DNA from 2 places in the Pseudoduganella aquatica genome. Region 2 is predicted to be linked to the other one. Evidence: predicted binding sites of a transcription regulator. Region 2 holds the regulator's gene; the other holds the start of a gene.
The links. Region 2 encodes HrcA, which represses chaperone genes, less so after heat shock. Its sites were predicted from a motif close to TTAGCACTCNNNNNNNNNGAGTGCTAA; they were not measured.

Region 1 (3,407 bases), 1.8 Mb from region 2:
CGTTCCAGCTTCAACGTGGCAGCCGGCGTCAGCGCCACGGTCTGGCCGGCGGTCAGTGTATAGGTGGCGCTCTTGCGCGGCGGCGTGGGCGCAGGCGTTGGCGAGCCTCCGCCATTCTGCGCCACCACGCTGCAAGCGCCGACGATGCCAAAACCGGCAAAGCAAGCCAGCAGGCTGATGATTCTGAGCTGCATATTTATTCTCCGTTATAGAGGGAAATATTAGCTAAAACACATCCAGTGCGGCGCACGCTTGCTGTAAAGCAAAAAGGGGTCAGGGTTAATTAAATTGTTTCCAATTTAATTAACCCTGCCCCCTTCTTTGCGCTTTGCGCTGCTGCAGCGTTACATGTAGGCGGCGAGCGCGCCTTTCATTTTTTTCAGCGCGGCCGCTTCGATCTGGCGGATGCGCTCGGCGGAGACGCCGAACTCGGCGGCCAGCGTGTGCAGCGTGGCGCCGGAGCCGTCGTCATTGGCCAGCCAGCGGGCTTCGACGATGCGGCGCGAACGGGCGTCCAGCTTGCCCAGCGCGGTTTCCAGGCCTTCGGAGTGAAGGCGCGTGACTTGCTCGGCTTCCAGCACACGGGTCGGCTCGCTCTGCTCGGAGGACAGATAGGCGATGGGCGCGAACTTGTCGTCTTCGTCGTCGGTCGGCGATTCGAGGGCGATGTCGCGGCCGCTCAAACGCGTTTCCATTTCGATCACTTCTTCGCGCTTCACGTCCAGCAGCTTGGCCAGGTTGTCGATCTGGGCCGGCGACATGGCGTCCAGGCCGGTCTTGTGGCTGCGCAGGTTGAAGAACAGCTTGCGCTGGGCCTTGGTGGTGGCCACTTTGACCAGGCGCCAGTTCTTCAGGATGTATTCGTGGATTTCGGCCTTGATCCAGTGCATGGCATACGACACCAGGCGCACGCCCTGGTCGGCGTCGAAGCGCTTGACGGCTTTCATCAGGCCGATATTGCCTTCCTGGATCAGGTCGGCGTGCGGCAGGCCGTAGCCCAGATAGCCGCGCGCGATCGACACCACCAGGCGCAGGTGCGACAGCACCAGCTCCTGCGCGGCGCCCAGGTCGTTGTTTTCTTTGAGGTTGCGGCCGAGACGCTTTTCGTCTTCAGGCGTGAGCATAGGCAGGCGGTTGACCGCAGAAATGTAGGCGTCCAGGTTGCCCAGGTTGCCAGTGAATCCCAGTCCCAATGCCAGTGCATTTTTATTGCTTGGTACCAATGCGGCAGGTGCGGTCATCATAGTCATTTTTGTTTCCTCGCTCGTCGAACATGGAATGTTTCGGATTCTTGCATCTTGCGTGACACTTCTTAAACTCAGCTTAATGTTGCTTGTGTGCATGAGTTCAGACATCAGTTGGACATATATTAGCACTCTCGATCGGAGAGTGCCAATCGCCAGTTGCTATGCCCCTGATAGCGGTAATGCTATGGGCTGATTCTATTCGATGGCTTTTGGCAAACGCACGGCAAACTGCACGGTGTTTGCGTATCGTCAATTAATACAGGGTAGTGGGGGGCGGGGGCGGGGACTGTGCGGGAACGCACGCCGGCTGTCAGTTCAGCCGGGCCAGATGGCGCTGCACCGACAGCACGGCGCCGGCCAGTCCCAGCGCTGCCGATACGGCCAGCAGGCCGGCCATGGGCAGCGGTTCGAGCGGTGCGAGCTGGAATTCGGAGGCGTACAGGCGGGCGAACTCGGCAATAGCCTTGTTCAGCGGCTGCAGCGCCAGCGCCACCGCGCCCAGCGCCGCGCCGCCCGCGCACAGGCCCAGCAGCGCGCCGGTGTAGTAAAAGGGGCGGTGGATAAAGGTGTCGGTCGCGCCGATCAACTTGGACACCAGGATCTCCTCGCGCTGGGTCAGCACCTGCAGCCGTATGGTGTTAAACACAACCGCCACCACCACCGTGCCCAAGGTGGCGGCCAGCAGCAGCAGGGCCAGCTTGAGCACGCCGATCAGCGCGGCCAGGCGCTTGACCCAGGCCGAGTCGATCTGCACCGTGTCCACGCCGGGCAGGGTGCGCATCTGCTCGGCCAGGGTGTCCACGTCCAGGCCGGCGGCGGCGCTGCGGAAGGCGTCCAGCTTGATGATGTAGCTGTCGGGCAGCGGGTTTTCGCCCAGCGTGGCCAGCACGTCGGACAGGCCGCTCTTGCCTTTCAGCTGGTCCAGCGCTTTTTCGCGCGGCACGAAGATGATTTTGGCGTCCTTCATCAGCTCGCGCAGCGGCGTGGCCAGGGCGGCGGACTGCTCGCGCGCCACGTCCTGCTTCATGAACAGGCTGATTTCGGGATCGACCGACATTTGTTCGGACAGCGGCCGCACATTGTCCAGCAGAGTCAGGCCCATGAAGGGCAGCGCCAGGGCGATGGCCACCACCAGGATGTTGAACAGGAAACTGCCGGGCGCCTTGCGCAGGTGCACCAGGGCGGCGCCCAGCGCGAAGCCGTGTTGACGGAACCAGCTGATCATGCGGCCACCTCCGCTTGCGGCGCGTCGCTGTTGTTTTGCAGCTGGCCTTGTTTCAGGTGGATCACGCGCGCCGCGCCGGCCAGCACGTGGTCGTCGTGGGTGGAGATCAAACAGGTCACGCCCACCGAGTGGAAGGCGCGCAGGGCGTCGAGCACGCGGTCGGCGCTGGCGCGGTCCAGGTTGGCGGTGGGCTCGTCGGCCAGGATGATTTGCGGGCGGTTGACGATGGCGCGCGCGATCGACACGCGCTGCTGCTCGCCGCCGGACAGGGCCAGCGGCGCGGCGTTGGCGCGCTCGCCCAGGCCCACTTTGTCGAGCGCGGCGCGGGCGCGCTGCTCGGCCTGCGCGCGCGGCTGGCCGGTGACCATCAGCGGCATCATCACATTGGCCAGAATGGAGCGGTCGGCCAGCAGGCGCTGCTCCTGGAAGATCAGGCCCAGGTTGCGGCGCAAAAAGGGCACGCCGGCCGCCTTGAGCTTGCCGATGTCCTGGCCGTTGACGATGACGCGTCCCGAACTGGGGCGCTCCATGGCGGCGATCATCTTCAGCAGGGTGGACTTGCCGGCTCCGGACGGGCCGGCCAGAAACACCAGCTCGCCCTTGTTGACCGTGAACGACACGTCGCGCAGCGCGGTGGCGTCGGCCGAGTATTGTTTGCTAACGTGCTGGAATTCGATCATGGGCGTGGGCTGTCCTTTTCGTTTAGCCCAGCAGGGCTTCGACAAATTCCGTGGCGTTGAAGGGCTGCAAGTCCTCGATGCGCTCGCCGATGCCGATGAAGTACACCGGCACCGGGCGCACCCGGGCGATGGCGGCAATGACGCCGCCCTTGGCCGTGCCGTCCAGCTTGGTAATGATGAGGCCGGACAGTTGCAGCGCGTCGTCGAAGGCCTTCACTTGCGCCAGCGCGTTCTGGCCGGTGTTGCCGTCGATAA
Region 2 (3,407 bases):
AATCAGCACGTCCGCGCCGGCCAGGCCCTTGGCCAGGTCGGATACGATGGCCACGCCGGCCGGCTTGCCGGAGAAGGCGGCGGCGTCCTGGCCCAGGCTGGGCGAGTCCGCCCGGTCCAGCGCGCCGGACAGGCGCACTTCCGGCGTGCCCTGCACGGCTTCGATCAGCATGCGGCCCATGCGGCCGCTCGCGCCCACGATTGCAATGTTCAGTTCAGTCATCAATAGCCCTAACTTCTGTCCTTATTTCGATTCGATTTTCGGCGTTACCGGCACGGGTGCGCCGGCGCCGGAGTCGGTGCCGGCCGGCAGCGGCGCCGAGCTTGGCGACACGCCCTTGTTCTGGTCCTTCAACGCCTGCTTGGCGTTCTTGGCAGGGCCGGCGATCAGCGCGATGTATTCCTGTTCGGTGGGCAGGTTGCCGCCTTCGAAGCGGTCGACCTTGCCGTCCTTGAAATACACCACCACGGTGCTGTCTATGGTCTCGCCATTGCCGCGCGCCAGGCGGAAGGGGTAGTCCCAGCGGTCCGCGTGGAAGATGTCCTGCAGCAGCGGCGTGCCGAGGATGAAGCGCACCTGGTCGCGGGTCTGGCCCGGCTTGAGCTGCTGCAGCATTTCCTGGGAAATGAAGTTGCCCTGCTGAATGTCCGGACGGTAAGGCGAGAAGAACCACATGAACTTCTGCAGTTGCGAAATGCTGCGGACCTGGGCGCCTTTGCCGGCCACGACCGCGTTATCTTCGACTTTGAGGTCGGCCTTCTTCTCGCCCAGCGTGCTGAGCGAGGCGCAACCGGAAACGGACAGCGCGAGGCAAATCGCACCCGCCACGAGGGGCGTGCGGCGTTTCATACTGTGCAACAGGGACTGCGGTATAGCCTGGGTGATGCGCATAAATGACCTCAAATCGATTGAGCGGAAGTGCCAAAACACTATATGATAAAGCACATTGTCCCACACACGAGTAAGAAACATGAGCAACAACCCAACCGACCTGAAGGCAAGCGGCCTGAAAGCGACTTTACCGCGCCTGAAGATCCTCGACATTTTCCAGAATAGCCCGGTGCGCCACCTGACCGCGGAGGATGTTTACAAGATCCTGCTGGCCGATAATATGGATGTTGGCCTGGCAACGGTTTACCGTGTGCTGACCCAATTCGAGCAGGCCGGCCTGCTGAACCGCAACCATTTCGAGACCGGCAAGGCCATCTTCGAACTGAACGCCGGCTCGCACCACGACCACCTGGTGTGCCTGGACTGCGGCCGCGTGGAAGAATTTTTCGACGAGGAAATCGAGCACCGCCAGCAAAGCATCGCCGAAGCGCGCGGCTTCAAGATCGCCGAACACGCGCTGGCCATCTACGGCAACTGCGTCAAGACCGAGTGCCCGCACAAGCAATAAAATTTGGCGGGTTACGGCGTGCCGCCTAACCCGCCCTACGCAATCCCAAGCTGCCCGTAGGGCGGGTTAGCGCGCAGCGCGTAACCCGCCAATCAATGGTTGCTCAGCGCATTCGAGAGCAATTTGGCGGTAATATCCACGATCGGTATCACGCGTTCATACGCCATGCGCGTCGGCCCGATCACGCCCAGGGTGCCGACGATCTTGCCGTTGGCCTCGTAAGGCGCAGTCACCACGCTCATCTCATCCATCGGCACCAGGTTGGACTCGCCGCCGATGTAAATCTGCACGCCGGAAGCCTTGCTGGACACGTCCAGCAGCTGCATCAGCCCGGTTTTCTGCTCGAACATGTCGAACATCTGGCGCAGCGAACTCATGTTCGAGGACAGGTCGCTCACCGACAGCAGGTTGCGCTCGCCGGAAATGACCATGTCGTCGGTGCTGCCGGCCATGGCCTCGCTGCCGGCCTCCACCGCCGCCTGCATCAGGCGCCCCATATCGGTCTGCAGCTGGCGCAGCTCGCCCTGCATGCGGCCGCGCACGTCCTCCAGCGCCAGGCCGCTGTAGTGCTGGTTGATGTAGTTGGCCGACTGCACCAGCTGGGCCGGCGTGTAGTCCACGTCGGTGAGCAGCATGCGGTTCTGCACGTCGCCCGCCGGGCTGACGATGACCAGCAGGATGCGCTTTTCCGACAGGCGCAGGAATTCAATCTGCTGGAACACCGACTCGTGGCGCGGCGCCATCACCACCCCGGCAAACTGGGACAGCGATGACAGCATCTGCGCCGCGTTGGCGATCAGTTTTTGCGGCTGCTGGCTGGGCAGGCGCATGCGCGCCTCCACCGAGCTTTCGTCGATATGCTGCACGGTCAGCAGCGTGTCGACGAAGATGCGGTAGCCGCGCGGCGTGGGGATGCGCCCGGCCGAGGTATGCGGACTGGACACATAGCCCAGCTCCTCCAGGTCCGCCATGATGTTGCGGATGGTGGCCGGCGACAGGTCCAGCCCTGAAATTTTCGACAGCGCGCGCGAGCCTACCGGCTGGCCGTCGGCGATGTAACGCTCCACGAGCGCTTTGAGCAGGGTTTGGGCACGGATATCGAGTTGCATGGTCTTATTATGCACGCAGACGCGCGCAGGCAGGGCATCAATATGCCAGCTGGTTTTCCAGCCAGTCCAGAAGTTCGTCAAATGTGGCGCAGATGGCGTCCGGCGCGATGCCGGCGGCCAGGTGGGCGTCGCTGCCGCTGCGGTTCATCCACACCGCGCGCAGGCCGGCGCGCTGCGCCCCTTCCACGTCCAGTTTCAAATCGTCGCCCACGTAAACCGCCTCGGCCGGGGCCACATTCAGCGCCGCGCAGGCGGCCAGGAAAATGTCCGGGGCCGGCTTGGCGCGGCCGAAATGCGCGGCCGCCAGCGACACCTTGAAATGGTGTGCCATGCCGACCACTTCAAGGTCCGCGTTGCCGTTGGTGATGGTGCCCAGCACCAGGCGCTGCTTCAGCTTGAGCAGGCCGGGCAGCACGTCGTCGTACAGCTTGACGGCGTTGCGCGCGGCCGAGAAGTGGCGCATGGCGCCGTCCAGGTGGCGCTCGTCCTCGCCCAGCTCGGCAAACGCGGCCTGCAGGCCGGCGCGGCGCAGGCTGGCCAGGTCCACGTGCAGCTCGGGGCGGGAGGCCAGCAGCGCCATGCGGCGCGCGCGCAGCTCCTCGATGGAGAATTGCTGCGCCACGCGCGGAGCGTGCTCGGCCAGCCAGGCGTGCAGCGTCACTTCGGCCTGGGCGATCACGGGCGCGATCGGCCACAAGGTATCGTCCAGATCGAACAGAATGGCTTTCAGGGGCGGGCGGGCTGTCATGCCGATATTGTCGCACGGCTGCGGCGGCTGGGGGAGCATGTTAAATTAATGGATTGTCCACACGGAGCGCCCCTTGTCCAAACTGTCCGCCCCCTTCTCATTGGCGCCCCTGGCCTTGCTGGCCGCCTGCGCCGGCCCCCTGGTCCAGCGC

Region 1: a site for HrcA is predicted at 1,370-1,396, ahead of rpoH (RNA polymerase sigma factor RpoH). Genes of this name have one in related genera too.

What each region holds. Positions count from the first base shown of each region.
Region 1 is NZ_CP086370.1:1,582,455-1,585,861, forward strand. It holds gene KT882_RS06955 (hypothetical protein) at 1-194, opposite strand, end outside; gene rpoH (RNA polymerase sigma factor RpoH) at 345-1,244, opposite strand; gene ftsX (permease-like cell division protein FtsX) at 1,558-2,472, opposite strand; gene KT882_RS06970 (cell division ATP-binding protein FtsE) at 2,469-3,152, opposite strand; gene ftsY (signal recognition particle-docking protein FtsY) at 3,175-3,407, opposite strand, start outside.
Region 2 is NZ_CP086370.1:6,653,905-6,657,311, forward strand. It holds gene dapB (4-hydroxy-tetrahydrodipicolinate reductase) at 1-222, opposite strand, end outside; gene KT882_RS29700 (outer membrane protein assembly factor BamE) at 244-849, opposite strand; gene fur (ferric iron uptake transcriptional regulator) at 971-1,399, shown strand; gene hrcA (heat-inducible transcriptional repressor HrcA) at 1,492-2,508, opposite strand; gene KT882_RS29715 (HAD family hydrolase) at 2,546-3,256, opposite strand; gene KT882_RS29720 (metallophosphoesterase family protein) at 3,330-3,407, shown strand, end outside.